DNA from 4 places in the Streptomyces qaidamensis genome. Region 2 is predicted to be linked to each of the others. Evidence: riboswitches for the same ligand, from Rfam matches in the RefSeq annotation. Region 2 holds a riboswitch; each other region holds the start of a gene.

Region 1 (7,343 bases), 6.4 Mb from region 2:
TCGACGGGGGCCCGGAGGCAGCCTCTTCGCGACCGCGGAGTCAGCCCAGGTACAGCGGCACCCTGGCGGCCGCCTCGCCGAGCCCGGCCTGCTCCGCCTCGGTCGGCGACCGCCGCCCGGTGCCGACGAGCAGCGCGTCCACGTCGTGGAAGGACGTCGGGAACGGGCTCCCCGCGATCCGCTCCAGCATCTCCCGGGAACGGGCGAGCCCCTCCGCGGGCGGCTGCTGCGCGGTCGGGAGATGGGCTATCAGGTCGAGGTGGTGCAGCGTCCACTCCATGACGTACGTGTCGAGGAAGTCGCCCACGGTGAGAATCTCGTCGCGGGTGCCGACCCGGCCGGCCGGATCGGCGAGCAGGGCCGCGCGCCCGGCGGCGGAGCCGACGTCGTCCAGATGGAACTTCAACAGGTGCGGATCCTCGTACGCGGCGGCCAGCCGGACGGTCAGCGCGTCGAGCGGGTCGTCCCCCGTGGGCGGAGTGTCGGAGATGTTCCAGTAGGTCAGCGCGTCACGGGTCGGTTCCCGGTCGGACGGGGTGGCCAGCGTGATCAGGACGTCCTGGGCGTCGACGATCAGATGGCACACCAGGTCCCGCACCAGCCAGCCCGTACATCCCGAGGGCCGCCCGAAGTCCTCGTCGGACAGGTCGTCAACCGCCGCGCGCAGTGCGTCCCATGAACGTGTGAAGCGATCCACCTCGGCACCGTAGTGCGGTGCGGCGAGCGTGGACAAGCGCATTTGCGGGCACCTGAAGGGTTACCGGGACCGTTGACGCGTGCGTATCCGGTGGGTCACGTCGAGTGATCCGGTCATTGCGGCGGCGTATCACATGGCTTGCGATCCAAGAGGTGGTGAGCATGACCCTCCTGCACACTCCCGGAGTACCGCCCGCGAGCGGCGAGGGCGCGGAGCAGCTCGTGTCGCCGGTCCGTTCGCACACCGAGTGGGATCCGCTGGAGGAGATCATCGTCGGGCGCCTGGAGGGCGCGACGATCCCCTCCGACCATGCGGTGGTGACCTGCAACGTGCCGCCGTGGGCGGGGCGGTTGCAGGGGCTCGCGTCCGGCCTCCGGTATCCGCGGCTGCTCGTCGAGCAGGCGCAGCAGGAGATCGACGCCTTCGTCGCCCTGCTGGAGTCCCTCGGCGTCACGGTCCGGCGGCCGGAGGCGGTCGACCACCGGCGCCGCTTCGGCACCCCCGACTGGACCTCGCGCGGCTTCTGCAACACCTGCCCGCGCGACAGCATGCTCGTGATCGGCGACGAGATCATCGAGACGCCGATGGCGTGGCCCTGCCGGTACTTCGAGACGCACTCCTACCGACCGGTCCTCAAGGACTACTTCCGGCGCGGCGCGCGCTGGACGGCGGCCCCCAGGCCGCAGCTCACCGACGAGCTGTTCGATCCGGACTTTCGCGTTCCGGGGCCGGGCGAGCCCATGCGGTACATCCTCACCGAGTTCGAGCCCGTCTTCGACGCGGCGGACTTCGTCCGGGCGGGACGGGACCTGTTCGTCACCCGCAGCAACGTCACCAACGCGATGGGTATCGACTGGCTGCGCCGCCACCTCGGCCCGGAGTACCGCATCCACGAGATCGAGAGCCGCTGCCGCACGCCCATGCACATCGACACGACGTTCGTCCTGCTCGCGCCCGGCAAGGTGCTGATCAACCCCGAGTACATCGACGCCGACCGCCTGCCGGACGTCCTCGGCTCCTGGGACGTCCTGGTCGCTCCCGAGCCCGACCCGATCGACGAGCGGCTGCTCAAGATCACGTCGATGTGCGGCAAGTGGCTCAGCATGAACGTGCTCATGCTGGACGAGAAGCAGGTGATAGCGGAGCGGCACCACACGGGGATGCTGCGCGCGCTGGAGAAGTGGGGCTTCGAGCCGATCCCGTGCGACCTGCTGCACTACGCCCCCTTCGGCGGCTCGTTCCACTGCGCGACCCTGGACGTCCGGCGCCGCGGCTCGCTCCAGTCCTACTTCGACTGACCGAGCCGTCCCGACGGCCGCAGGCGAGGGGGACCGGACCCGGGGGGCGCCCCTCAGCCTCCGGAGGCCCCCTGCCGTGCGGTCGCGAGAGCGGCGAGTTCGTCGGGGGTACGCGGCCCGGGCTCCGTGCCGGACAGCAGCCCCTGGGCGCGCAGGAGTTCCGCCGCCGCGGCGCCCCACGGCAGACGCAGCCCCGCCTCGCGGAGGAGGTCCGGGCGGGCCAGTGCCGTGGCCGCCGGCCCGGTGCGCACGCCGGACGGGGTGAGGAGCGCGGCGTCGTCGGCCCAGCGCAGGGCGAGGTCGACGTCATGCGTGGCCATCACCACCGTGGTGCCCGCGGTACGCAGTCCGTCGAGGGTGGTGAGGAGCCGCTCCTGGCCGTCGGGGTCGAGTCCGGCCGTCGGCTCGTCGAGGACGAGCACGCGGGGCCGCATGGCGACCGCGCCCGCGATGGCGGTGCGCTTGCGCTGGCCGTAGGACAGCAGATGGGTGGGCCGGTCGGCCAGGGCGGTGATGCCCAGCGCGGCGAGCGCCTCCGCCACCCGCGCCCGCACCTGTGTGTCGTCCAGGCCGAGGTTCAGCGGCCCGAACGACACGTCCTGCTCGACGGAGGCCGCGAACAGCTGGTCGTCCGGGTCCTGCACCACCAGCTGCACGGTGGTCCGCAGCCGGGTCAGACCCCTGCGGTCGTACGCCACCGGCTGCCCCTCGACCGTCAGCCGGCCCTCCTGCGGCCGCAGTCCGCCGGAGAGCAGCCGCATCAGCGTGGTCTTCCCGCTGCCGTTGCGCCCGAGCAGCGCGAGCGCGCGACCCGCTCGGATCTCGAAGTCGAGCCCGCTGAGCACGGTGGGGCCGTCCTCGTAGGCGTAGGACGCGCCCCGCAGGGCGACGAGGGCGGGCTCGCTCATGTCAGCGGCCTTTCCAGTACGAAGGTGAGGGCGGCCAGCATCGCGAGCAGCGCGCAACTGGCGGCCGTGAAGCGCACCGAGACCCGGGCCTCGGGCACCAGGACGCGCAGGGTGCCGTCGTAGCCGCGCCCGGCGAGTCCGGCCTGGAGCCGGGTCGCCCGGTCGAAGGCCCGGACGAACGCGGTGGCGCCGAGCCCGGCCAGCGAACGCCACTCCGCGGCCCGGCCGGTGTGACCGAGCCGGGCCGCCTGGGCCTCCCGGATACGGCGCACGGAGTCCAGCAGCAGGAAGCTCATCCGGTACGTCACGAGCGCCACGTCGACCACCGGCGCGGGGATCCCCGCCCGGACCAGGCGGGGCAACAGGTCGGACATGGGCGTGGTGAAGGCGAACAGCAGCACGCCCAGGGAGGCCGCCGAGGTCCGCAGCAGCAACTCCCCGGCCCGGACCGGCCCGTCAGCGGCGAGGGAGACGAAGCCGCCCGGACCGCCCACCTGGACGAGCAGCGTGAGCGCGCCGGTCACGCAGAAGCCCAGCGGCACCCGGTAGGCCCGCCACAGCCGCCGCCCGGGCACGCCGGCCGGCCCCAGCAGCACCACCAGGGCGCTCAGGAGCACCAGGGCCGCACCCGGCCAGGGCGGCAGGGAGATCGCGAGCAGGGTGAGGCCGAGTCCGAGCACGGCCTTGTCCACGGGGTGGCGGCGGCGCCAGCGACTGCTGTGCGCCGCCGCGTCGATCGGCAGCACCCCGGCTCAGTCCCGTTCCGCCGCGGACTTCCCTGCGGCCCCGGTGAGCGCGCTGCCGGCCTCGCGCTCCAGCGCCCGCTGCTCACCCTGCCGGCGGCCCCGGCGCAGACCGAAGTAGTAGGCGAGGACCCCGGCGCCGAGGGCCGCCTGGAGGGCGAACAGCGCCGACTCGATCTCGCCCGACGGCGGCTCGTACAGCGGCGAGAACCACGGCTCGTAGTCCGGCTTCAGCTCGGTGATCGCCGTCTCGGCCTCGGCGTCGGCGCCCGCGAACGGCTCCTTCTTGTGGTCGCCGAGGCCCAGCGCCAGGGGCAGCACGGCCAGCGCGGCCACGGCGAGCAGCAGCACCAGGTTGATCTTCGTGTTCCTGCTCATCGGGCCACCGCCTCGGTCTCGGTCCGTGACTGCTTCTTGGCCAGGAGCACGCCCAGCCGGGTCAGTTCGCCCTTGCTCGACTGCACCAGCAGCCGCATCACGAGCACGGTCAGCAGGCCCTCGCTCACCGCGAGCGGGATCTGGGTGACGGCGAAGATGGAACCGAACTTGCCGAGCGCGCCCAGGAATCCGCTGCCCGGGTCGGGGAAGGCGAGCGCCAGTTGCACGCTGGTGACGCAGTAGGTGGACAGGTCGGCGACGAACGCACCGGCGAACACCGCGACCATCAGCGGCGCGTTGGAGCGCCGCAGCAGTGCGTAGACGGCGTATCCGGCCCAGGGCCCGACGATCGCCATGGAGAAGACGTTGGCACCGAGCGTGGTCAGGCCGCCGTGCGCGAGCAGCAGCGCCTGGAAGAGCAGGGTGATGGTGCCCAGCACCGCCATGATGGGCGGCCGGAACAGGATGGCTCCGAGGCCCGTGCCGGTGGGGTGCGAGCAACTGCCCGTGACGGACGGCAGTTTCAGGGCGGACAGGACGAACGTGAAGGCGCCGGACGCCCCGAGGAGCAGGGTGCTCTCGGGGTGCTCGCGCACTTCACGGGTGAGCGACCGGACTCCGTGGACGACGAACGGCGCCGACGCGACGCCCCAGGCGACCGCGTGCGCCGGAGGAAGAAAACCCTCGGCTATGTGCATGGCTCAGCAGACCCTCTCCAGCACCTCGTGGATGGTTGACGTGCCTTGGCCGGTCTCCTGGCTGACGGGTACCACCGCCCGTACTCCGCCTTCCCGGGCCGCAAGGACCCAGTGGCTGCCCCCTGAGGGGCCGGAGCCGGACTTCCCGATTCACAGTGGCGAGGGCCGCACCGGCATCACACCGGATTTCCCGTTCACCAAGGCCTGGTGACAATAAGGCCGGGGTAAGGGCGATGACAAGCCGCCCAAGGGGCGCGCGAGGGGGCGCCCGCTCGCACACCGGCGCATCCCCGGCTGATCCACGTGCTCGGGCGCTCGTGGTGCGAGGACGCTTCGGGGACCCCCGTCAGTCGTCGCCCCCGTCGTCCCCGCCGTCGTCGCCCTCCCCGGCCTGGACCGGCTGCTCCGGCTTCGGCTGCTCCGGCCCGGCGTCGCCCGCCCCCTGCGTCGGGGTCGGGGCGCCGGACGCCGGCGGGGAAGGGGTCGGGGAGGCGGGCGGCGTGGACGGAGTGACGTCGGCCACGGTGCCGGTGGTCGGCGTGGTGGCGATCTGCCGGCCGGCCGCCGGATCGGAGGTGATGGGCGAGGCGGAGTCGTCGGACGGGGTGGCGGCGGGGCTGCTCGCGGTCGGGGACGCGTCGGGGTCGGTGCCCTCGGTGGTCGTGTCGGGCGAGAACCAGCGCATGCCGAGGAGCATCGCGGCGAGGAAGAGCGCCGCGGCGGCGGCCGTCGCGGCCACTCTCGACCGGCTGCCGAGCCCGCCGCGCCCGCGGGAGCGGCCCGACCGTCCCGCCTGGGCCGCCCGGGCGGCGGTGCGGTGTCCCGTGGTCGCGGGCAGTGCGTACGTGGTCGGGTGGCTGGTCTCGGCAGCCGCGTACGGGCCGGGGCCGGTGTGCGCCGGCGCGGACGGGGGCTTCGGCCGCAGCGGCGGTGAGACCTCGGGCAGCGGCTCGGGCAGGCCCCGCCAGGCGCCCCCGGCGAACCACTCGGCGGCCTGCTCCGCGGTGGGCCGGTCCTCGGGCTGCTTGGCGAGGAGCCCGAGGAGGTAGTTCTCGAACGCCGGGGGAAGCCCTGCGACACCGAGCTCGCGGGGCGGCACGGGCGCCGAGTCGAGGTGCTGGTGCAGCAGGGCGACGGCGGTGTCGGCCTGGAACGGCGGGCGGCCGCTGAGGAGCTGGTAGAGCACGCAGCCCAGGGAGTACATGTCGGAGGCGGGCCCCGCGGGCTTGCCCAGGGCCCGTTCGGGCGCGAGGTAGAGGCCGGTGCCGACGATCTGGCCGGTGGCGGTGAGCGCGGCGCCGGGGTCGTCGAGGAACCGCGCGATGCCGAAGTCGCCGATCTTCAGCGTGCCGTGGGTGTCCAGCAGCAGGTTGGCGGGTTTGACGTCCCGGTGCACGATGCCCTGCCCGTGCGCTGCGGCGAGCCCGGCGGACGCCTGTGCGGCGAGCCGGGCCACCTGCTCGGCGGGCAGCGGGCCGGAGCCGGACAGCACCCCGGCGAGGCTGTCGCCCTCGACCAGCTCCATCACCAGGTACAGCCGGTTGTCGTACTCGCCGAAGTCCAGGACGCCGACCACGTTGGGGTGGTTGAGACGCCCGGCGGTCTGCGCCTCCAGACGGAACCGGGAGGTTGCCGTGGCGTCGGTGTCCTGGGGCAGCAGCAGCTTGAGGGCCACCGCTCTGGCGAGCGTCTCGTCGTACGCACGCCAGACCTCTCCCATTCCACCGCGCCCGATCTCAACTTCCAGCCGGTAGCGGCCCGCTAGCAGCACTCGTCCTCGTCTCATGCGTGTGGGAAGGTCGTCGCCGCAGGCCGAACTCCCCGCTTACGCACGGGGATTGGTGGGGGGTGCCGCAGCCGACCCAGGATACTGGCGCGGCGTGACCACCGATCTCCGCAGCGGTGTCTTCCCAGGGTGCGGTTCCGGAAAATCCCGGAGCGAAGACCTCGCACGCCGGGGTGACGCTCCCGCGCGCCCGGTTGCCCTGGGACACCGGCGCCCGTGTCAGGCCGCCGCGCCCGCCCCCTTCTCACGGCGCGGCAGCACGGCCACCGCCAGGGCCGGTACGGCCGCGAGGACCAGCCACGGCACGGCGGCCGGCAGGCCCAGGTCGAGCAGGAAGCCGGTGGCCGCGCTGCCGGCCAGGACGATCAGCCCGGAGACGGACGACAGCGCCCCCATGTACAGCCCGAGCCGGCCCTCCGCGGCGAGGTCGGGCACCCAGGCGCGGGCGGCGGGCACCACCAGCATCTGCCCCACGGTGAGCAAGATCACGAAGCCGGCGGCCGGGAGCAGTCCGGCGGCCCCCGTCCAGCCGGCCGGCCGGGCCGCGGCCACCACCGCGAAACCGGACGCGATCAGCAGCAGCCCCGCGGTCATGGAGCGGCGCAGATCGAGCCGGTCGCCCGCCCAGCGGGTCACCGGCAGCTGGGTGAACACCACCAGTACCGAGGACAGTGCGAAGAGCCAGGACAACGGCGCCTGGGAGCCCGCCGCGCGCTGCACCTCGTCCGGCAGGGCGAGGTACAGCTGGTTGTAGGCGAGCAGATAGGTGCCATAGGCACAGCACAGGGCGAGGAAGCGGCGGTTGCGCAGCAGGGCACGGGCCCCGCCCCGCTCC
Region 2 (7,343 bases):
CCGAGTGCGCGGCGGCGCGCAGGGCCATGGTGGCGCCGGTGGACCAGCCGTGCAGGACGACCTGGCGGGCCCCGTAGCGCACGGCGTAGCGGATGGCGGCGTCGAGGTCGCGCCACTCGGTCTCGCCGAGGTGGCTGAGGCCGTCGGGCGGGCGGGGTGCGCCCAGGTCGCCGCGGTAGGCGAGGGCGAGCACCGGGACGTGGTTGCGGTGCAGGAACGGCATGACGTTCATGGCGAGTTCGCGGGTGGCACCCAGGCCGTGCACGGCGATCACCCAGGTGTCCCGCTTGCCCGGCAGGAACCACGCGGGCAGGGCGCCGAGTTCGCCGGGGACGTCGACGTCGGCGTGTTCGAGTCCGAGGGCGGCGCCCGGGTTGCCGACGTACACGTTCGGTGTGAGCCAGACCTTGTCACCGGGCTCCAGCGTGCCGTGCGTGACGCTCTCCAGGCGGCGCACGACGGTGTCGGCGGGGTGCGGGGGGCCGGTCAGGACGGGGCCGACGACCGCGTGCGAGCCGTTGCCGGACAGGCCGTAGCGACCGGGGCGCAGGGCGGCGAGGTCGCGGGTGAGGCTGATCCGCCCGGCGGCGGTGCCGTGCACGGTGAGCCGGGGTTCGGTGGGCAGGGGCCTGCCGGGGGGCGCCTTGAGCGCGGCGTCGCTGGCGAGCCGGCCGGCGGCCACCGCGGCGGCACCGGCACCGATGACGGCGGTGACGGCAGCGGCCGCCGCTTTGACAGTGCGCACGGCTCCAGTGTCCCGGCCGATTCCGCGGGCGACCAGTGGGGCGGAGCGGCGGGGTGACGCCCGCGGCGGCCGCAGGGACGGCTCAGCCCCGCTGGCCGTAGCCGCGCAGGCGCTCCTCCACCTCCGTCAGCTGTTCCCGGGACAGCAGGCTCGGGGCCTGGCCGGGCACCGAGGAGGCGGTCAGCCACAGGCGGCACATCCACTCCAGCTGGGCGGTGCGGTCGTAGGCCTGGGCGAGGGTGGTGCCGTGGGTGACGGTGCCGTGGTTCTGGAGGAGGCAGCCGGAGCGGCCGTCGAGGGCGCGGAGCATGTTCTCGGCCAGCTCGTCGGTGCCGTACGTGGCATACGGGGCGACTCGGACGGGGCCGCCGAGTGCCGCGGCCATGTAGTGGATCAGCGGGAGTTCGCTCACGAGCGTCGAGACGGCCGTCGCGTGGACGGCGTGGGTGTGGACGACGGCCCGGGCGCCGGTGGTGCGGTAGACCGCGAGGTGCATGGGCAGCTCGCTGGTGGGGACGAGGGTGCCGAGGACCTGCCGGCCGTCGAGGCCGACGCCGGTCACGTCGTCCGGGGTCAGCCGGTCGTAGGGGACGCCCGACGGTGTGACCAGGACGGTGTCCCCGACGCGCACGGAGACGTTGCCCGACGTGCCGACGACCAGTCCGTCCGCGACCGTCCGGCGGGCCGCCGCGACGAGCTCCTCCCAGGCGTGCGCCTCCTCGGGGCGCGCGCTCCTGCGCCGCGGCTCCCCCGCGCCCCGTCCGCCCTCCCCCGCGTCCCGTCCGCCCTCCCGCGCGTCCCCCGTGCCCCGCTCGTCGCCTCGCTGCTCAGCCATGCCGCGATCCTGCCAGGCACGGGCTCAACGCGCCGCCGGGCGGGGATACTTCTTCGCCCTGCCCGACCGGCCCTCCGGCCGGGCGCAGGCGGCGCACTTCGTACGCAACGGCGGCAGCCGGACGGCTGACGGCTGGACGCTGTGGCCCGCGCTCGATCGAATACGACCCCGGGTCATTCGATCAGCCGAAGCGGCTCGGGAGGGGCGCCTAGTCGCGGGGCGCCGGTGCGGCCGTCTCGGCGCGTCGTCCCGACCCCCTGTGCGGTCACCCCTGCGCCCCTCCCAGTTCATCTTCCGTTCACTCAGGTTGCCTACGGTCGTCCAGCCAATGACCTCGAACGATTGCCTGGGTAAATGGAAAGCTTCTCGCTGATCCTCGCGATTGTGGTGGTAACCGCACTCGCGTTCGATTTCACGAACGGTTTCCACGACACCGCGAACGCGATGGCCACAACCATTTCCACGGGCGCCATGAAGCCCAAGGTTGCGGTGGCCATGTCCGCGGTCCTCAACCTGGTCGGCGCCTTCCTGTCCGTCGAAGTCGCCAACACGATCTCCAAGGGCCTCGTCGACGAGGCCGGCATCCGGCCCGAGGTCATCTTCGCCGCCCTGGTCGGTGCGATCCTCTGGAACCTGCTGACGTGGCTGGTCGGTCTGCCGTCCAGCTCCTCGCACGCTCTCATGGGCGGTCTGATCGGTGCCACGATCGCCTCGGCGGGCGTCGGCGCGGTGCACGGTGACGTGCTGCTCACCAAGGTCCTGATCCCGGCGATCGCCGCCCCGCTGGTCGCGGGCATCGCGGCGATGCTGGCCACACGGCTGACGTACTCCCTCGGCAAGAAGGCCGACGGCGAGGCGTCCCGGAAGGGCTACCGGGCCGGTCAGATCGCGTCGGCGGGCTTGGTCTCCCTGGCGCACGGCACCAACGACGCGCAGAAGACGATGGGCATCATCACCCTCGCCCTGGTCGCCGGCGGCACCCTCGCCCCCGACTCCGACCCGCCCATGTGGGTCATCCTCTCCGCGGGCGTCGCGATCGCGCTCGGCACGTACCTGGGCGGCTGGCGCATCATCCGCACCATGGGCAAGGGCCTGACCGACCTCCAGCCGCAGCAGGGCTTCGCCGCCCAGACCTCCGCGGCCACGGTCATCCTGGCCTCCTCGCACCTCGGTTTCTCCCTGTCCACGACGCACTCCGTCTCCGGCGCCGTGATGGGCGCTGGGCTCGGCCGCAAGGGCGGTGTCGTCCGCTGGTCGACCGCGACGCGGATGTTCGTCGCCTGGGGTCTGACGCTGCCGGCGGCGGCCCTGGTGGGCGCTCTCGCCGAGTACGTCACCGGCTTCGGCGCCTGGGGCACCGCGGTGGTGGCCGTCTTCCTCGTCTCCTCCAGCGCGGCCATCTGGAAGCTGTCGCGGCGGGAGATCGTCGACCACACCAACGTCAACGACACCGACGACGCCGAGCCCGCGGGCGTGGTCACCACGGCGATGGCCGCGGTGACGCCGCCGCCGGCCGGCACGCCGGCGGAGGAGCCGGTGCCGTCGTTCCCGGCCCAGGCCACCGCCGAGCGGACGGCCTCCACGACCACCACGGTCTGACCCCGCCCACCGGCAACAAGGAAGAGTCTCCGATATGAAGATCGACTGGGTGGCCCTCGGCTCCGTGTTCGGCGTCAGCCTCGTGGTCACCGTGGCTCTCGTGGGCCTGTTCACCCTCGGCATCACCGGTCTGACCCGCCGCGAGCGGGCGGTGGCCCAGGGCGGGTCCGCAGGCCTCGCGGTCACCGGCGCGTACGCGTGCTTCGCGGCGTGCGCGGCGGCCGTCGGGTACGGCATCTATCTGATCGTGGCCTGACGGCCCGACCGCACATCGTCCGCCGGGCGGCACGGGACCTGACTCCTGTGCCGCCCGGTCGTCGTGTGTGCGCATGGGGATGTGGGGTTCTCCACACTCTCCCCTCGCAGGTCAACGGCAAGTTGACGGCGGTTCGCGGCCGTGGTGGACTGCCGGGGCCAATACGGCGGCAGGAGAGGAAGCCGGTGAAAGTCCGGCGCGGTCCCGCCACTGTCACCGGGGTAGCAATCCCCGGGAGCCAGGAACTCTCACCGCCGGTCTCGTCGAACCAGGGCGTGGACACCCTGAGTGAGGACACATATCGCCATGCGCGGCTGCCGACCGAGGTTCAACACCCCACCCCTGCCCGCCCACCCGGCCGGCTGAGCCCATGGGTGCCGGTCGCGTCTTCGCGTACGGCGCCGCCGCCGGTCTGATCGGTGACCTGCTGCTCGGTGATCCTCGCCGGGGGCATCCGGTCGCCGCGTTCGGACGGGCCGCGGGTGCCGTGGAACGGGTGCTGTGGCGGGACCACCGCGGGTGGGGCACGCTGCACACCGCCGTCTGTGCCGGAGGGGCCGTAGCCCTCGGGTCCGTCGCCGCGCGGGCCGTGCGGACGTCCGCCGTCGCCTCCGTCGCGCTGACCGCAGCCGCCACCTGGGCCGTCGTCGGGGGGACTTCGCTCGCCCGGGAGGCGCAGGCCATCGGGCGGGCCCTGGAGGCCGGGGACGTCGAGACGGCCCGGGCCCGGCTGCCGCATCTGTGCGGGCGGGATCCGCAGGCCCTCGACGCCGACGGCATGGCCCGGGCCGTGGTCGAGTCCGTCGCCGAGAACACCTCCGACGCGGTGGTGGGGGCCCTGGTGTGGGGGGCCGTCGGCGGGGTGCCCGGGCTGCTCGGGTTCCGGGCCGTCAACACCCTGGACGCCATGGTCGGGCACAAGTCGGCCCGCTACCGGCGCTACGGCTGGGCCTCCGCGCGCCTGGACGACCTCGCGGGGTGGCCGGGAGCGCGGCTGACCGCCGTACTCGCCGCCCTGGCCGGGCCGGATCCGCGGGGGGCCGTGCGGGCCTGGCGGGCCGACGCGGCGCACCATCCGAGTCCCAACGCCGGGCCCGTGGAGGCCTCGTTCGCCGGGGCGCTCGGGGTGCGGCTGGGCGGGACGCTCTCGTACGGCGGGCGGGTGGAGCACCGGCCCGTGCTGAACACGCGGGGGCGGGCCGTCGGCACGCACGACGTCGAGCGGGTCGTGCGGCTGTCGAAGCGCGTCACCTGGCTCGCGCTCGGGGTGTGCGCGGGCGCGCGGTTGCTGACGAGTGCGCGGTTGTCCAGGAGCGTCCGGTCGCTCGGGAGTGCGCCGTCGCTCAAGGGCGCGCGGTCGCTGAAGAGGGGGAAATGACATGAGCGGTGGGCTTCTCGTCGCCGGTACGACCTCCGACGCCGGCAAGAGCGTCGTGACCGCCGGGATCTGCCGGTGGCTGGTGCGCCAGGGCGTGAAGGTCGCGCCCTTCAAGGCGCAGAACATGTCCCTGAACTCCTTCGTGACGACGGAGGGGGCCGAGATCGGGCGGGCGCAGGCCATGCAGGCGCAGGCCTGCCGCATCGAGCCGACCGCGCTGATGAATCCGGTGCTGCTCAAGCCCGGTGGCGAGCAGAGCAGTCAGGTCGTGCTGCTGGGCAAGCCGGTCGGGGAGCTGAGCGCGCGCGGCTACCACGGCGGCCGGCAGCAGCAGTTGCTCGGGACGGTGCTGGACTGCCTGGAGCAGTTGCGGGGCACGTATGACGCGGTGATCTGTGAGGGGGCCGGTTCTCCCGCCGAGATCAATCTGCGGCGGACGGACATCGTGAACATGGGGATCGCCCGGAACGCCGGGCTGCCCGTGCTCGTGGTCGGCGACATCGACCGGGGCGGGGTGTTCGCCTCGTTCTTCGGGACGGTGGCGCTGCTGTCGCCCGAGGACCAGGCATGTGTCGCCGGGTTCCTCGTCAACAAGTTCCGCGGGGACGTCTCCCTGCTGGAGCCGGGGCTGGACATGCTGCTCGGCCTCACCGGGCGGCGTACGTACGGCGTGCTGCCGTTCCGGCACGGGCTCGGGATCGACGAGGAGGACGGGCTGCGGGTCTCCCTGCGGGGAGCCGTACGGGAGTCCGTGGTCGCCCCGCCGGTCGGCGAGGACGTGCTGCGCGTCGCGGTCTGTGCCGTGCCGCTCATGTCCAACTTCACCGACGTGGACGCCCTGGCCGCCGAACCGGGCGTCGTGGTGCGGTTCGTGGACCGGCCGGAGGAGCTGTCCGACGCCGACCTCGTCATCGTGCCCGGCACCCGGGGGACGGTCCGGGCGCTGGAGTGGCTGCGCGAGCGGGGCCTCGCCGAGGCGCTGGTCCGCAGAGTCGCCGAGCAGCGGCCCGTGCTCGGCATCTGCGGCGGCTTCCAGATCCTCGGCGAGCACATCGAGGACGACGTCGAGAGCCGCAGAGGGCACGTCGACGGGCTCGGGATCCTGCCCGTGCGGGTGCGGTTCGCCCGCGAGAAGACCCTCACCCGGCCGTCCGGTGAGGCCCTCGGGGAACGCGTCGAGGGCTACGAGATCCACCACGGCGTCGCCGACGTCACGGGAGGGACCCCCTTCCTGGACGGCTGCCGGGTCGGCCAGACCTGGGGCACGCACTGGCACGGCTCGCTGGAGTCGGACGGCTTCCGGCGGGCCTTTCTGCGCGAGGTGGCGGCCGCCGCGGGCCGCCGCTTCGTGCCGGCGCCGGACACCTCGTTCGCCGCGCTGCGCGAGGAGCAGCTCGACCGGCTCGGCGACCTGATCGAACAGCACGCGGACACGGACGCGCTGTGGCGGCTCATCGAGTCCGGCGCGCCGCAAGGACTGCCCTTCATTCCACCGGGAGCGCCCGCATGAGCACTGTGTTGTTGTTGTCGACCGCCGACACGGACCTGCTGGCGGCCCGGGCCGCCTCCGGTGCCGACTACCGGATCGGCAACCCGACCCGCGTGGACGTACAGGAGGAGCTTCCGGCCCTGCTGGACGGAGCCGGCATCGCCGTCGTCCGGCTGCTCGGCGGCAAGCGGGCCTGGGAGGACGGGCTGGCCGCGCTGAGGGCCTCCGGCGTCCCCACCGTGCTGCTCGGCGGCGAGGCCGTGCCGGACGCGGAGCTGATGGCCGAGTCGTCCGTCCCGGCCGGTGTCGTCGCGGAGGCGCTGAAGTACCTCGTGGAGGGCGGGCCGGAGAACCTGACCGAACTCGCCCGGTTCCTGTCCGACACCGTGCTCCTGACGGGTGAGGGGTTCGTCGAGCCGCGGAAGATGCCGGAGTACGGCGTCCACGGCGAGCGTGAGCTCGTGCCGGGCCGTCCGACCGTCGGCGTGCTCTTCTACCGGGCCCACGAGCTGAGCGGCAACACCGCCTTCGTCGACACCCTGTGCGACGCGATCGAGGCGCGGGGCGCCAACGCGCTGCCCGTGTACTGCGGTTCGCTGCGCGGGGCGGACGAGGGGCTGTACGAGATCCTCGGGCAGGCCGACGCCCTGGTCGCCACGGTCCTCGCGGCCGGCGGCACCCACGCCTCGCAGGCCTCGGCGGGCGGCGACGAGGAGGCCTGGGACATCGGCGCCCTCGCCGAACTGGACATCCCCGTGCTGCAGGGCCTGTGCCTGACGTCGTCGCGGCAGGCCTGGGCGGACTCGGACGCCGCCCTGTCCCCCATGGACGCCGCGATGCAGGTGGCGATCCCGGAGTTCGACGGGCGCCTGATCACCGTGCCGTTCTCCTTCAAGGAGCAGGGCCCGGACGACGTGCCCGTCTACGTCGCCGACCCGGAGCGCGCGGCACGCGTCGCCGGTATCGCCGTACGGCATGCGCGACTGCGGCACAAGGAGAACGCCGAGAAGAAGCTGGCGCTGGTCTTCACCGCGTACCCGA
Region 3 (7,343 bases), 640 kb from region 2:
GTGCGGCAGCCGGTCCGCGAAGACGCCGTAGGCCAGCGGGGCACCCGCGTACATCAGCACGCTCGCCGAGGTGATGAAGCCGACCAGCTGCTGCCAGCTCGGGAACGGCAGGAAGCAGACCACGCCGGTCACGAAGGACACGATCAGCCCGAACCACGGCACACCGCGGGCGTCGGTACGGACGAAGAGCTTGGGCGCGTAGCCGTTGCGGGCCAGTCCGTAGGAGACGCGGGACGTGGCCGTCGTGTAGATCAGGCCGGTGCCGCCCGGGGAGACCACCGCGTCCAGGTACAGCACCACGCTCAGCCAGCCGAGGCCCACCAGGGTCGCGAGACCGGCCCACGGGCCGGTGATGCCGGGGTAGTCGAGCTTGGTCCAGCCGTGCGCGAAGGAGCCCAGCGGCAGGGCGGCGATGAAGACGACCTGGAGCAGGACGTAGATGGCCGCCCCGATGGCGACCGAGCCGATCGTGGCGCGCGGCAGGTCCCGCTGCGGGTCGCGGCTCTCGCCCGCGAGCTGGATCGCCTGCTCGAAGCCCAGCAGGGCGAAGATGATGCCGCTGGAGCTGACGGCGCTCAGCACACCGTGGGCACCGAACGGGGCGAAGCCGTGCTCGGTGAAGTTGCCCGGGTGGAAGTTGCCGGCCGCGATGATGAAGATCGCGGCCAGCGGCACGGCCACCTTCCACCAGGTGGCGGCGCTGTTGGTGTGCGCCAGAATCCGCACGCCGAGGAAGTTGACCACGACGAACACGGCCATCAGCAGGACGGCGACGGCGAAGCCGCTCGTCGTCAGCGTCCCGTCCTTCGCGTGCTGGAAGCCCTGGGCCCAGTGCCAGTGCCCGGCGTAGCCGATCATGGCCTCGACCTCGATCGGTGCCACGGTCGCCGCCTGGAGCCAGGAGAACCAGCCGAAGGACATGCCGGCCAGCCCGCCGAACGCGTAATGCGGATAGCGGGCCGTGCCGCCCGCGACCGGGAACATGCCGCCCAGTTCCGCGTGCACCAGCGCCAGCAGCACGATCGCCACGGCACCGATGAGCCAGGACAGGATCGCCGCGGGTCCGGCCGTCACGACCGCCTTTTCGGCGCCGTACAGCCAGCCCGAACCGATGATGGAGCCGACCGAGGCCCACATGAGTCCGATCAGCCCGACATCCCGGCGCAGGCCGTCTCTTTCCATGAATACAGGGCCTCTCGAAGACGAACTCGGGGAGTTCGGGGAGCAAGAGGCCTCAGGTTAGAAATCGGCCGGCCGGCCGCAGAAGACGAGTTGTGCACCCTTGACCGGGTGCGGGCATTTCGTGGGGAACGCTTCAGGATTCCTGTACGCGGTCATGAGACAGCCGTGGGATCTCGATCGCCGGGCAGCGGTCCATCACCATCTCCAGGCCCGCCGCGCGGGTCCGGTCGTAGGCCGCCTCGTCGATGACACCCAGCTGGAACCAGACGCCCTTCGCGCCCTTGGCGACCGCCTCGTCCGCGACGGCTCCGGCGAGGTCGCTGTTCACGAACACGTCGACGACGTCCACGTCGAAGGGGATGTCCGCCAGGCTCGCGTACCCCTGCTCCCCGTGCACCGTCTCCGCCTTGGGATGCACCGGCACGACGCGCTTGCCGAAGCGCTGGAGCACGGCGGCCACGCCGTACGCGGCGCGCTGCCGGTTCGACGACAGGCCCACCACGGCCCAGGTGTCGCCGAGCCCGGTGAGGATCCTGCGGACCGTTGCCTCGTCGCCGTACACCGGCGGCCTCCTCGCAAGTCGTGGACGCACTGCTCTCCCGGCAACGACGCAGGACGCGCGGTGATTCCCGGGAGCCCCCGTGATAGCTTGCCGAGGCCAGTCGAACCCATGTAGGTGGGTCAGGGAATCCGGTGTGAATCCGGAACTGACGCGCAGCGGTGAGGGGGACGGGCGGGGCCTCGGCCACTGGACTCCCTCGCGGACGTCCGGGAAGGCGTCCCGATCCGGGTGAACCCGAGTCCGAAGACCTGCTGGCGGCCCCCGCGGCCGCGTGCGGCGGGGGAGCACCGTACGACCGGGCTCCGCGAATGGGCCCTCGACGCCTGAGGACTGGTTTTCCGTGCCCCTCGCCCGACCCGCCCGTGCCGCCGCCCTGCTCGCGGCCGGCTCCCTGCTCCTGACCGGCTGCGGCGGCACCGCGTCCACCGATGCCAAGGCCGCCGTCACCCTCACCAACTGCGGGCACGACGTCCGTGTGGCGGCCCCACCGCAGCACGCCGTGTCCCTCAACCAGGGCACCACCGAGATCCTGCTCTCCCTCGGCCTGGCCGACCGCCTCGCGGGCACGGCCACCTGGACCGACCCCGTGATGAAGGGGCTGGAGAAGGCCGAGGCCGAGGTCCCGCGCATCGCCGACAACAACCCGTCCTTCGAGCGCGTTCTGGACACCGAACCCGACTTCGTCGCCGCGTCCTTCGTCTCCACCCTCGGCAAGGGCGGCGTCGCCGGCCGCGAGCAGTTCGAGAAGCTCGGCGTGCCCACCTACGTCTCCCCGTCCGACTGCGCCGGCAAGGACAACTCGGGCGGCGGCGACGGCGCCCGCGACAAGGCCCTGGGCATCGACACCGTCTACGGCGAGATACGGGACCTCGCGGCCGTGTTCGGGGTGAAGAAGCGCGGCGACACGCTCGTGGCCTCCCTCCGGCAGCGCATGAAGAAGGCCACCGCGGGCACCGACGCCTCCGACGTCACCCTCCTCTACTGGTTCGCGAACTCCGAGTCGCCCTACATGGCGGGCTGTTGCGGAGCGCCCGGCATCATCACCCGGGCCCTCGGCGCGCAGAACGTCTTCGACGACACGCACGAGGAGTGGCCGCAGACCAACTGGGAGACGGTCGCCGACCGCGACCCCGACGTCCTCGTCATCGGCGATCTGACCCGCAAGTCCCAGACCGCCGAGTCGGCCGCGAAGAAGATCGCCTTCCTGGAGTCCAACCCCGTCACCAGGACCATGGACGCCGTCCGCCACAAGCGGTACGTGCTGCTCAGCGGGCAGGCCATGAACCCGACCATCCGCACCGTCGAGGGCGTGGAGCAGGTGGCCGCCGGGCTGCGCAGGTTCGGGCTGGTGAAGTGACCGCCGGGAGTGTGCCGGGCGCCGCGGCCCGGCCCCGGCGGCGGACCGGGCTCGCGCTCGGGGCGGCCGGGGCGGTCGCTCTCGTCGCCTCCCTCGCCGTGGCCATCACCATCGGTCCCGCCGACATCCGGGTCGCCGACGTGTGGTCCGTCGTGGCCGCCCGTCTCGGCCTCGGCAGCTCGGAGCTGACGCCGATCCGGGACGGGATCGTCTGGCAGCTGCGGCTGCCCCGCACCCTGCTCGCGGCCGTGTGCGGGGCCGGACTCGCCGTCTGCGGGGCGGTGATGCAGTCGCTGCTGCGCAACCCGCTGGCCGACCCCTTCGTGCTCGGGGTGTCCTCGGGCGCCTCCACCGGAGCGGTCCTCGTGGTCGTGCTGGGCGCGGGCGGCGGCGCCCTGTCGGTGTCCGCCGGCGCGTTCCTCGGTGCCCTGCTGTCGTTCGCGCTGGTACTGCTGCTCAGCCACACCCTCGGCGGCACCACCGACCGGGTCGTCCTCGCGGGCGTCGCCGCCATGCAGCTCTTCTCGGCGCTCACCTCGTTCGTCGTGATGACCTCTGCCGACGCCGAGACGACCCGTGGCGTGCTGTTCTGGCTCCTCGGCTCGCTCGGCGGCGCCGGCTGGGCCGACGTGTGGCTGTGCCTGGCCGTGCTGGCCGTGGCGCTGGCGGTGTGCCTGTCCTACGCCCGTACCCTCGACGCCTTCGCCTTCGGGCAGGACGCGGCGGCCGCGCTCGGGGTGTCCGTGGCCCGCACCCGCCTGGTGCTGCTGTGTGTCACGGCCCTGCTCACGGCCGCGCTGGTCAGCTCGTCCGGGGCGATCGGCTTCGTGGGACTGGTGCTGCCGCACGCCGCCCGGGCCCTGACCGGCCCGGGGCACGCGCGGCTGCTGCCGGTCACCGCCCTCGCCGGAGCGGTGTTCCTGGTGTGGGCTGACACCCTCGCCCGGACGGTCCTCGAACCGCAGGAGGTCCCGGTGGGGGTCGTGACGTCGCTGATCGGGGTGCCGGCGTTCGTGGCGGTGCTGTACCGGACGCGGAGGGCCCGGTGAGCGGCGCGGGCGCATCGGTGGAGGCGGGGCTGCGGGCCGACCGGGTCAGCCGCCGTGCCGACGGGCATCTCATCCTGGACGGCGTCGCCCTCGCGCCCGAGACCGGCTCCACGGTCGGCGTCCTCGGCCCCAACGGCTCCGGCAAGTCCACCCTGCTGCGGCTGCTGGCCGGGCTGCTCACCCCGACCTGCGGAGTCGTCACCCTCGACGGCACACCGCTGGGCGACCTGCCCCGCCGCACGGTCGCGCGCCGCCTCGCCGTCGTCGAGCAGCAGTCGGACACCCAGGTCGAGCTGACGGTCGAGGACGTGGTGCGGCTCGGCCGCGTCCCGCACCGCCGTGCCTGGACGCCCGCCGGCGCCGACGACGAGCGGGCGGTGCGCGCCGCCCTGGAACGCACGGGCCTCGACGACCGTGCCGACCGGCTCTGGCACACCCTCTCGGGCGGCGAACGCCAGCGGGTGCAGATCGCCCGCGCGCTCGCCCAGGAACCCCGCGAGCTCCTCCTCGACGAGCCCACCAACCACCTCGACATCCACCACCAGCTCGACCTGCTCACCCTGGTCACGGGCCTGCCGGTCACCACCGTCGTCGCCCTGCACGACCTCAACCTCGCGGCGGCGTACTGCGATCGGGTCGTCGTGCTGGGCGCGGGGCGGGTCGTGGCGGGAGGCACCCCGGGCGACGTCCTCACGGCGGAGCTCATCGCCGAGGTGTACCGGGTGCGGGCCGCCGTCAGCCGCGAAGGGCCCGAAGGGCGGCCCCACGTGCGGTTCCTGGGCACGCTGGCCTGAGAGCGGAGAGGCCGGGCGCGTCACGGGTGGGGCGATCGCGCCACGGCAGTCGGAAAACGCCGAACCTGCCCGCGCGTGGCCGCCCGCCCGCCTACGCTCACCTCGTGCTGCGCATCATCGACGCCCGGACCGGCGAGCCGGTCGACGCCGCCCCGGCCCGCCGGGGCCTGACCCGTGTCGAGGTGCACGCGTCCGGCTCCGACTCGACGGACCTGCGGGTGCTGCTCGTCGGGGACCTGCTCGTCCGGACCCTGGAACTCGGCGGCACACCTGTGTGGGCGCTGCTGACCGGCGGCCGCCGGCAGGCGGAGCTGCGCGCCGGTGCCGCGACGCTCGGCGTCCGCCCCTTCGAGGACAGCCCCGACGTCGGCGCCGGTCTGGGTGAGGCCCAGGTCGTCCATGTCACCGCCGCGGGAGGCAAGGCGCCCGACGGGGTGCGGATCGCCGTCGCGTCCGTGGAGCCGGATCCGCCGGCCCCCTGCGAACCGGCCGCCCTGCGCCTCGCCCTGATCACCCGTCACCACAGCGCCCCGGTCCGGCTGGAGGCGGCCGGGCTCGACGACGCCCGCGCCACCCTCGCCCGCTGGCGCGGCGCGGTCGCCCGCTGGGCGCGGCAGCCCTCACGGCCGGTCCCCGACGCCGTGCGGGGGAGGCTGCGCGACGCCTGGGAGGACGACCTGGACGTCCCCGGTGTGCTGGACGTCCTGCGCGACGTCGAGACCGAGCCGGACCTCGCCGACGGCGCCCGGTTCGAGACGTACGCCTACGCCGACCGGCTCCTCGGCCTCGACCTCACCCGCGATCTGGGAGCCCCGTCATGATCGAACGCGCCGGAGCAGGCCCGCTGCGCCGCCTGGTCGTGCTGCGGCACGCCAAGTCCGCCTGGCCCGTGGACGTCGCCGACCACGAACGCCCCCTCGCCCCACGCGGCCGACGGGACGCCCCCGCCGCCGGGCGGGCCCTGGCCGATGCCGACCTCCTGCCGGACCTCGCGCTGTGCTCCACCGCCGTCCGCGCCCGCGGGACCTGGGACCTGGCCTCCGCCGAGTGGGGCACACCCCCGCCGGTCCGGCACGACCGGCGGCTGTACGCCGCCGGCCCGGCCGGCCTGCTCGCCGTCGTCCACGAGGTGCCCGCCGAGGTCGAGACACTGCTGCTGATCGGGCACAACCCCGGGCTGGAGGAACTGGTCCTGGCCCTCGCCGGTGACGGCCTCGACGACACCCTGGAGCGGGTCCGCACCAAGTTCCCCACCTCGGCGATCGCCGTACTGACCTGGCGCGGCACCGCCTGGCGGGCCCTCGCCCCCGGCACCGCGCTGCTCACGTCCGTGACCGTGCCGCGGGGCGCGAAGAAGTAGCCCGCGCACACACCGGCGTGGGGCCTTTCCGGTGATGTGTGCCTGGTTCGCGCTGCGCGCACGTCCCGTGGCGGGTAGGGCGTCTGCGTCGAACGGCCTTGCCGATCCATGAGGAGACAGCCATGCACGCAGTGATCCGGCGGTACGAAGGGGTGACCGACCCGGCGGAGGCGGGACGCCGGGTGAACGAGGAGTTCCTGCCGCTCCTCCGCCAGGTCCAGGGGTTCGTGGCCTACTACTTCGTCGACGCGGGCGGCGGGGTGATGGTGTCGACCGGCGTCTTCCAGGACCGGGCCGGCGCCGAGGAGTCGACCGAGAGGGCCGGGGACTACGTGCGGGACCGGCTCGCCGAGCTGCTGCCCAACCCGCCCGAGGTCACGGCCGGCGAGGCCGTGGCCCACTCGTAGCGAAGGTCCCGGCGGCTGCGGCCGACCGCCCCGCCGGGACGCGGCGGCCACGCGATTAGGCTGGCCGGATGCAGGACGAATACCGCACGGTCGCCGGCACCGGCGTGCACGAGACCGAGGTCAACCGCTCCCGCTTCCTGTGCGCCCTCGCCCCGGCGGCCACCGAGCAGGAGGCACAGGACTTCATCGCCACGGTCCGCAAGGAGCACGCCGACGCCTCCCACAACTGCTGGGCCTATGTGATCGGCGCCGACGCCTCCGTCCAGAAGGCGAGCGACGACGGCGAGCCGGGCGGCACCGCCGGCGTCCCCATGCTCCAGATGCTGCTGCGCCGCGACATGCGGTACGTCGTCGCCGTCGTCACCCGCTACTTCGGCGGGGTCAAACTCGGCGCCGGCGGGCTCATCCGGGCGTACGGCGGAGCGGTCGGCGAGGCCCTCGACACCCTCGGCACCCGCACCCGCCGCCGGTTCCGGCTGGCCACGGTCACCGTCGACCACCAGCGGGCCGGCAAGCTGGAGAACGACCTGCGCACCACCGGGCGCGAAGTCCGCGGCGTGCGCTACGGGGAGGCGGTCACGATCGAGATCGCCCTCCCCGACGCCGACGTGGACGCCTTCCGGTCCTGGCTC
Region 4 (7,343 bases), 640 kb from region 2:
GCAGGCCCGCGAAGAGCCAGGGCGCGTCCTGCGCGTGCGCGCCGATCTGCGAGCCGGGCGGGGCGAGGAAGGGCCAGCCGAAGCCGGCGACGCCCACCGCGCTGACCAGGGCCAGGGCGGTGAGGGAGCGGGGGCCGAGGCGGACGGCCCGGGCCTGTCGCCGGATCGTGGTCGAGGTGGCCATCAGACGGCCTCGGGGTGCAGGGCCTCGTGGACCTGCGCGACCGTGAGCCAGTGCTGGGGTGCCAGGATCTTGGTGACCTGCGGGGCGAAGGACGGCGAGGAGACCACGACCTCGGCCGTCGGGCCGTCCGCGATCACCTCGCCCTCGGCCAGCAGCACCACCCGGTGGGCGATCTCCGCCGCGAGTTCCACGTCGTGCGTGGCCAGGACGATGGCGTGCCCCTCGGCGGCGAGCGCGCGCAGCACCGTGACCAGCCGGGCCTTCGCCGCGTAGTCCAGGCCCCGGGTCGGCTCGTCCAGCAGGAGCAGCGGGGGCCGGGCGGTCAGCACGACGGCCAGGGCGAGCGCGAGCCGCTGTCCCTCGGAGAGGTCCCGGGGGTGGGTGTCGTCGGTGACGCCGGGCAGCAGCTCGGTGACCAGGGCCCGGCAGGTGCCGGGGTCCGCGCCCGCGTCCTGGTCGGCCGCCGCGCACTCGGCGGCGACGGTGTCGGCGTAGAGCAGGTCGCGCGGCTCCTGGGGGACCAGGCCGACCTTGCGGACGAGGTCCTGCGGTGCGGTGCGGTGGGGGGTGGCTTCGCCGACCCGGACGGTTCCGGAGGTGGGTTTGACGAGGCCGACCAGGGCGTTGAGGAGGGTGGATTTTCCGGCGCCGTTGCGGCCCATGAGGGCGATGGTCTCTCCGGGGGTGATGGTGAGGTCGATGTGGCTCAGGGCTTGGACGCGGCCGCGGAGGACGGAGAGGGCTCGTGCTTCGCCCATGGGGGTGGGCTGTGCGGATCGGCTGCGGGTGCGGGTTGTCTGTGGCTCGTCGCGCAGTTCCCCGCGCCCCTGAGCGTCGATGCCTTCGCGCACCTCAAGCCGTGCGCGCAGATCCGCCGCCCTGCGGCGGGCGTCGCGGACCGTCAGGGGCAGCGGGGTCCAGCCGGCCAGGCGGCCCAGGGCCACCACCGGGGGGTACACCGGGGACACCGCCATCACGTCGGCCGGGGTGCCCAGGACCGGGGAGGCGCCCGGGGCGGGCAGGAGGACGACCTGGTCGGCGTACTGGATGACGCGTTCCAGGCGGTGTTCGGCCATGAGGACCGTCGTGCCGAGGTCGTGGACGAGCCGCTGGAGGACGGCCAGCACTTCCTCCGCGGCCGCCGGGTCCAGCGCGGACGTCGGCTCGTCCAGGACGAGGACGCTCGGGTGCGGGGTGAGGACCGAGCCGATCGCGACGCGCTGCTGCTGGCCGCCGGAGAGTGTGGCGATCGGCCGGTCGCGCAGGCCGGCCAGGCCCAGCAGGTCGAGGGTCTCCTCGACCCGGCGGCGCATCACGTCCGGGGCGAGGCCCAGCGACTCCATGCCGTAGGCGAGTTCGTCCTCGACGGTGTCCGTGACGAAGTGGGAGAGCGGATCCTGGCCGACCGTCCCCACGACATCGGCCAGTTCGCGCGGCTTGTGGGTGCGGGTGTCGCGGCCGGCGACCGTGACCCGGCCGCGCAGGGTGCCGCCGGTGAAGTGCGGGACGAGTCCGCTGACCGCGCCCAGGACGGTGGACTTGCCGACGCCGGACGGGCCCGCCAGCAGGACGAGTTCGCCTTCCGGAACCTCGAAGTCGATGCCCTGGACGGTGGGTTCGCAGGCCCCGTCGTAGGTCACGGAGACATCCTCGAAGCGGATCACGGCAGCTCCTTGGGATCAGGGGCGACGAACGCGGGCAGCAGGCCGAGCAGTGCGGCCGCGGCCGGCCAGGGGGGGAGGGTGGGAGCGACCAGGGGGACCACGCCGGGGTGGAGGGCTGCGGGATCACGGGCCGCGGCGAGGGCGAGCAGGGCCGCTACCGCGACGCCGGAGGCGACGACCAGCCAGGCGCGCACGTCCCAGCGGTCCGGGCGGTAGCGGGTGCGCAGTGACCGGCGGCCGCCGAGCTTGAGACCCGCGAGGGCGGCGGCGAGACCCGTGAGGAGGACGGGGAGACCGTATGCGGCGCCTTCGGCCGTGAGCAGGCCGTACGTTCCCGCGCAGACGCCGAGCAGGCCGCCGAGGGTGAGGGCGGCGGTGGTACGGCGTACGCCGGGCGGGACCTGCGCGGTACGGCCGTAGCCGCGGGCGTCCATCGCGGCGGCCAGGGCGACGGATCGCTCCAGCGCGCCCTCCAGCACCGGGAGCCCTACGTGCAGCAGGCCCCTGATGCCGCTGTCCGGGCGCCCGCGCAGACGGCGTGCGGCGCGCAGCCGCTGGACGTCGGCGATGAGGCTCGGGGCGAAGGTGAGGGCGACGACGACCGCCACCCCCATCTCGTACAGGGCGCCCGGAAGGGACTTGAGGAGCCGGGAGGGGTTGGCGAGGGCGTTCGCGGCGCCCACGCAGATGAGGAGCGTGGCCAGCCGCATACCGTCGTACAGCGCGAAGGTGAGGGCTTCCGCGGTGACCTCGCCGCCGAGGCGGATGCCCTGCGCCCAGGCGGGAAGGGGGAGTTCGGGCAGCGTGAGGAGGGTGTGCGTGCCCGGGACGGGGGAGCCGAGGACGATCGCGAAGACGAGACGGATGAGGATCACCGCGAGGGCGAGTTTGACGAAGGCGCCGTAGGAGCGGGACCAGGGGGTGTCGGGGCGGCGGGTCGCCACGACGTAGGCGGAGACGGAGACGAGGAGCGCGAGGAGCAGGGGGTTGGTGGTGCGGGTGGCGGCGGTGCCGAGGGAGAGGGACCAGAGCCACCAGGCGCCGGGGTGCAGCTGAGCCCGGCCTCGACGCCGAGGGCTGCTATCCACGCCGCCGTACCTGCCAGATCGCCGCGCCGCCCAGGACCACCACCACGGCGATACCGCCGATCAGGCCCAGGGACGGCCCGTCGTCCGAGGGGGAGTTCTTCTCCGCCGTCGGCTTGTGCTGCTTCCCGGAGACCTGTTCGCCGCAGCCCTTCTCCGGATAGCCCGAGATCGCGCACAGCAGAGCGTTGGTGTCGTAGCGCAGCGGCTTGGCCACCGCGGCCAGGGCCTCGGCCGTCGTCGCGTCGGGGGCGACCCGGGCGCAGGCCGTGCGGGCGGCGGGCGGGGATTCGCCCCGGGGGGCGTCCGACGGTGTGCCGAAGTCGATGACCAGGGCCACCCGCTTCCTGCCCTCCCGCGCGGGCGTCTTCGCGCAGATCGTCGCGAAGCCGGCCGTGCCGCGCGGCCGGACCGCGCTCGCGGAGTCCTCGCTCACCGCGAAGCGGAAGCCCTGGACGTCGCCGTCCGAGGGGCGGGCCAGGGACGGGCCCTGGGTGGCGTAGACCCAGCGGCCGGCGTCGCGCTCCCAGAACGACCAGTACCGGTAACCGGCGGCCTGGGCCTGGCCCGCGCCCGCGCACAGCAGGAGCGAGGCCAGGAGGACGAGAACGGCCCGGCGGATCACAGCTGCTGCTGCTTCTTGCGGCCGGTGAACAGGAACCCGATGCCGATGCCGGCGACCAGGCAGACGCCGACGTACCACCAGACCCCGAAGAAGTCCGAGCCGGAGTCCTCCTTCTCGTCCGAGGCCTCGGACTTGGTCTTCCCGGCGGTCTGCGGGGCCGGGCCCGTGGCGCCCAGCTGCTTGACGAGGTCCGCGCCGCCGAAGTCGCGCGGGTCCGTGCCCGTCGCGTGGGCGGCGAAGATCAGCTGCGCGTAGGCGGCCGGACCGCTCTGCGCGGCCCAGGACGCGGAGTTCTTCTCCAGCCACCGCACGGACTTCTCCGCCTGCGCGGTGTCCCCCTGCGCGGCGAGCGCTACGACCGCGTCGGCGGTGTTGCCGAAGTCGGGCTGGGGCTCGGCGCCGGCGAGGGCGGACATGAGGTGGTTGCCGTCCTCGGCGAGGGCGGCGGTGAGGTAGCCCGCCCCGTTCGCCGCCGCCTGCTGCGGCGTCGTGGCCTTCTCGCAGGTCGCGTCGGACTTCTTGCCGGGCTCGACGACCATGCCCTTGCCCAGCGCGCCGAGCACACCGGCCGCCGTGGCGTCCGCGTTGGCGGCGAGCTCGCCCTTCTTGTCCGGCTGGAACGCGAAGGCGCCGTCGTCGTCCCCGCCGCAGGGCAGGGCGAGCTTCAGCAGCGCGTCGTGGGGCGACTTGCCGTCCTTCTCGACCCGGTCCGGCTTCTCGCCCGCGGCGGCGAGCGCGCCTATGACGATCGACGTCGAGTTGGTGTCGCTGGCCCCGCCGGGCGCGTAGCCCCAGCCGCCGTCCTCGTTCTGGACGGACTTCAGCCAGCCGACTGCCTTGCGGGTGACGTCGTCGTGCCCGCCGAGCGCGGTGAGGGCCTGCACGGCGGCGGACGTGGCGTTGGTGTCGCGCATGGTCTTGGCGTCGCACGCGGTGGTGGGGTCGGGGCGGTACGAGGCGAAGGAGCCGTCCGCGCACTGCTGCCGCGTCAGCCACTGCACGGACTTCGCCGCCGGCTTCACACCCACGGTGTCCTGCGCGAGCAGCGCGAGCGACTGGCGCCAGACGCCGTCGAACTTCGGGTCCTTGTCGCCGTACAGGGCGGAGGGGAACGCCTGGGACGGTGACGGGGACGGGTCGGCGGCGGCCGGGGTGGCGGCGCCGATCACGGCGACGGCGGCCAGGACCGCGGCGCTGCGGCGGACGTTCATGATCGGCGGGTGCCTCTCCCTGTGGGGGAGCCGGGCAGCACGGGACACCCCGGCGGCTCGGCTCCGTATACCTCGACGGTGCCGTGACCGGCGGTCTGCCGGGCACGTGAGCCGGTCACGAACCGTACGGGGCGATCCGGCTCACCGCCTGGGCGGCGGTTCACGGTTGCGGGTCAGCGCCGGAATTGCACCGGCTTCCCCCCGTACGGTGTGATGACGACCCGCTCACTGTACCCGGACGCAGGAATGCGGCCGAGGGGGCCGGGTGGGGGCTTGGTCACGTGCGGGCAGGTCGGTGAGGGCACCGCGGATGCGGGGTAGCTTCGCTTCATGCCGATCTCGCCACCGCCGGGAAAGCTGCTCGGATCCGGGCGCCGGGCCGATGTGTTCGAGATCGACGCGGCGTGGGTGCTGCGTCGGGACCGCGAGGGCGGGGGTGACGCGGCGGCCGAGGGGGCCGTGATGGAGCACGTGCGCGCCCACGGTTATCCCGTGCCCCGGGTCCGGCCCTCCGGTTCGCGTACCGACCTGGTCATGGAGCGGCTCTGTGGCCCGACCATGCTCCAGGCCTGCCTGGCGGGCACCCTGGACGTGGCCGAGGCAGGGGCCGTCCTCGCCCGGCTGCTGCGCGACCTGCACGCCGTTCCCGCCCTGCGCGCCACCGACCCGGCCGTCCGCGTGCTCCACCTGGACCTGCACCCCGAGAACGTGATCCTCACGCCCGGCGGCCCCCGCGTCATCGACTGGTCGGACGCGGAGGAGGGCGACCCGGGCCTGGACTGGGCGGCGACCGCGGTGGTCCTCGCGCAGGCCGCCGTCGCCGGTGACTCCCTCGCCGCACCCGCGGACACCATGCTGACCGCCCTCCTCGACGGCCCGTCCCCGCTCACCCGCACAGCCCTGACCGAGGCCCTGCGCCGCCGGGGTGCCAATCCGACGATGGGTCGGGCCGAAGTCGAACTCCTCGCTGCCGCAGCGGAGTTGATCCTCTCCAAGGCGGAGACCGGCTAACGTGGGGCCCCCGATCTCACACGCAGGAGCGTCCATGACCGACCAGGCGGAGAACCCCGAGCAGGAGCCGTTCCCCAAGATCGACACCTCGGTGCCGCACTCGGCCCGGATCTGGAACTACTGGCTGGGCGGGAAGGACAACTACGAAGTCGACCGGGTGGCCGGTGACGCGTTCCGCGAGATCTTCCCCGGCATCGAGACCGGCGCCCGCGCCGCCCGCTACTTCCTCGCCCGGGCCGTCCGCCACCTGGCCGCCGAGGAGGGCATCCGCCAGTTCCTGGACATCGGCACCGGCCTGCCCAACGTGGACAACACCCACCAGATCGCCCAGCGGGTGGCCCCGGAGAGCCGGATCGTCTACGTCGACAACGACCCCCTGGTGCTGGCCCACGCCCGCGCCCTGCTCACCAGCACGCCGGAAGGCGTCACCAACTACGTCGACGCCGACCTGCGCGAGCCGGGGACGATCGTCCGGGAGGCAGGGAAGACCCTGGACTTCGACCGGCCCGTCGCCCTCATGCTGATGGGCATCCTGGGCCACGTCGAGGACCACGACGAGGCCCGCTCGATCGTCCGGCAGCTGGTGGACGCCCTGCCCCCCGGCAGCTACCTCGTGCAGTACGACTCCACCGACACCAGCGAGGACTACGTCCGCGCCATCCAGCAGTACAACGACGGTGGTTCGATCCCGTACATCCTGCGCAGCCCCGAGCAGATCGCGCGCTACTTCGACGGCCTGGAACTGCTCGAACCGGGCGTGGCCTCCTGCTCGCGCTGGCGTCCCGACGCGGCGGCACTGGGGCTTCCGGCAGAGGTGCACCAGTACGGCGGCGTCGCCCTCAAGCGCTGAACCGCCCGGCGGCTCAGGTCTCCTGAAGGATGCGGTGCAGGATGGTCGGAGTCTCGTCCGGCGACTCGGCTTCGACCACCAGCCGGTTCATGGCGTCCCAGTAGCACTCGATGTCGGCCGGCCGGTCGGGGTAGAGCGCGGTGGTGAGCTGCTCCAGGTAGACCACGTCGGGCAACTGCCCGCCGGGCAGCCGCAGAATGGTGACCGGACCGCCCTCCGCGGCGTGCGCGCCCGCCGCGAACGGCAGGATCTGCACCGTGACGTGCGGGAGCCGGCACATGTCGATGAGATGCCTGAGCTGGTCTCGCATCACACGGATACCGCCCACCGGGCGGCGCAGCGCCGCCTCGTCGATCACGGCCCACAGCTGGGTCGCCGGCTGCCGGTCCAGGATCCGCCGGCGGGTCATCCGCAGCGCGACCCGGCGGTCGGTCTCCGCCGCACCCGCGTCCGGGTGTGCGAGCCGCACGTCGGCCCGGGCATAGTCAGGGGTCTGCAGCAGACCGGGGACGCGCTGGACCCGGAAGCAGCGGATGAGGCTCGCCGCCTGCTCGGCCCCGAGGTAGGTCTGCGTCCAGGTGGGCACGACGTCGCTGTAGTACCGCCACCAGGCGGGGGTGTTGGCCTGCTCGGCCAGCGCCAGCAGGGTGGCCCGCTCTGCCTCGTCGGTGACGCCGTAGAGGGTGAGCAGATCGGCGACGTCACGCAGTTTG

What was found. Region 2 has a riboswitch for cobalamin ahead of A4E84_RS09320 (cobalamin biosynthesis protein). Riboswitches for the same ligand answer to the same signal wherever they lie in the genome.
Region 1: linked by a shared signal. The riboswitch ahead of A4E84_RS37160 (energy-coupling factor ABC transporter permease) and the one ahead of A4E84_RS09320 (cobalamin biosynthesis protein) in region 2 are both predicted to bind cobalamin.
Region 3: linked by a shared signal. The riboswitch ahead of A4E84_RS06345 (ABC transporter substrate-binding protein) and the one ahead of A4E84_RS09320 (cobalamin biosynthesis protein) in region 2 are both predicted to bind cobalamin.
Region 4: linked by a shared signal. The riboswitch ahead of A4E84_RS12080 (prenyltransferase/squalene oxidase repeat-containing protein) and the one ahead of A4E84_RS09320 (cobalamin biosynthesis protein) in region 2 are both predicted to bind cobalamin.

What each region holds. Positions count from the first base shown of each region.
Region 1 covers NZ_CP015098.1:8,481,596-8,488,938, forward strand. Annotated here, with positions in the region: gene A4E84_RS37135 (maleylpyruvate isomerase N-terminal domain-containing protein) at 41-697, opposite strand; gene A4E84_RS37140 (amidinotransferase) at 859-1,995, shown strand; gene A4E84_RS37145 (energy-coupling factor ABC transporter ATP-binding protein) at 2,049-2,903, opposite strand; gene cbiQ (cobalt ECF transporter T component CbiQ) at 2,900-3,649, opposite strand; gene A4E84_RS37155 (energy-coupling factor ABC transporter substrate-binding protein) at 3,656-4,024, opposite strand; gene A4E84_RS37160 (energy-coupling factor ABC transporter permease) at 4,021-4,722, opposite strand; cobalamin riboswitch at 4,753-4,939, opposite strand; gene A4E84_RS37165 (serine/threonine-protein kinase) at 5,069-6,493, opposite strand; gene A4E84_RS37170 (MDR family MFS transporter) at 6,728-7,343, opposite strand, start outside.
Region 2 covers NZ_CP015098.1:2,126,425-2,133,767, forward strand. Annotated here, with positions in the region: gene A4E84_RS09300 (alpha/beta hydrolase) at 1-745, opposite strand, end outside; gene A4E84_RS09305 (class II aldolase/adducin family protein) at 828-1,580, opposite strand; partial or broken gene A4E84_RS44370 (hydrolase) at 1,609-1,737, shown strand; gene A4E84_RS09310 (inorganic phosphate transporter) at 1,935-3,179, shown strand; gene A4E84_RS09315 (hypothetical protein) at 3,214-3,435, shown strand; cobalamin riboswitch at 3,564-3,702, shown strand; gene A4E84_RS09320 (cobalamin biosynthesis protein) at 3,806-4,813, shown strand; gene A4E84_RS09325 (cobyric acid synthase) at 4,815-6,323, shown strand; gene cobN (cobaltochelatase subunit CobN) at 6,320-7,343, shown strand, end outside.
Region 3 covers NZ_CP015098.1:1,486,431-1,493,773, reverse strand. Annotated here, with positions in the region: gene A4E84_RS06355 (APC family permease) at 1-1,182, opposite strand, end outside; gene A4E84_RS06350 (CoA-binding protein) at 1,316-1,744, opposite strand; cobalamin riboswitch at 1,825-2,014, shown strand; gene A4E84_RS06345 (ABC transporter substrate-binding protein) at 2,085-3,101, shown strand; gene A4E84_RS06340 (FecCD family ABC transporter permease) at 3,098-4,150, shown strand; gene A4E84_RS06335 (ABC transporter ATP-binding protein) at 4,147-4,944, shown strand; gene A4E84_RS06330 (hypothetical protein) at 5,049-5,765, shown strand; gene A4E84_RS06325 (SixA phosphatase family protein) at 5,762-6,304, shown strand; gene A4E84_RS06320 (hypothetical protein) at 6,427-6,711, shown strand; gene A4E84_RS06315 (YigZ family protein) at 6,780-7,343, shown strand, end outside.
Region 4 covers NZ_CP015098.1:2,764,675-2,772,017, reverse strand. Annotated here, with positions in the region: gene A4E84_RS12100 (ECF transporter S component) at 1-184, opposite strand, end outside; gene A4E84_RS12095 (ABC transporter ATP-binding protein) at 184-1,848, opposite strand; gene A4E84_RS12090 (CbiQ family ECF transporter T component) at 1,845-2,936, opposite strand; gene A4E84_RS12085 (SCO2322 family protein) at 2,929-3,558, opposite strand; gene A4E84_RS12080 (prenyltransferase/squalene oxidase repeat-containing protein) at 3,555-4,769, opposite strand; adenosylcobalamin-variant (AdoCbl-variant) riboswitch at 4,891-4,979, opposite strand; gene A4E84_RS12075 (phosphotransferase) at 5,100-5,780, shown strand; gene A4E84_RS12070 (SAM-dependent methyltransferase) at 5,815-6,630, shown strand; gene A4E84_RS12065 (helix-turn-helix domain-containing protein) at 6,644-7,343, opposite strand, start outside.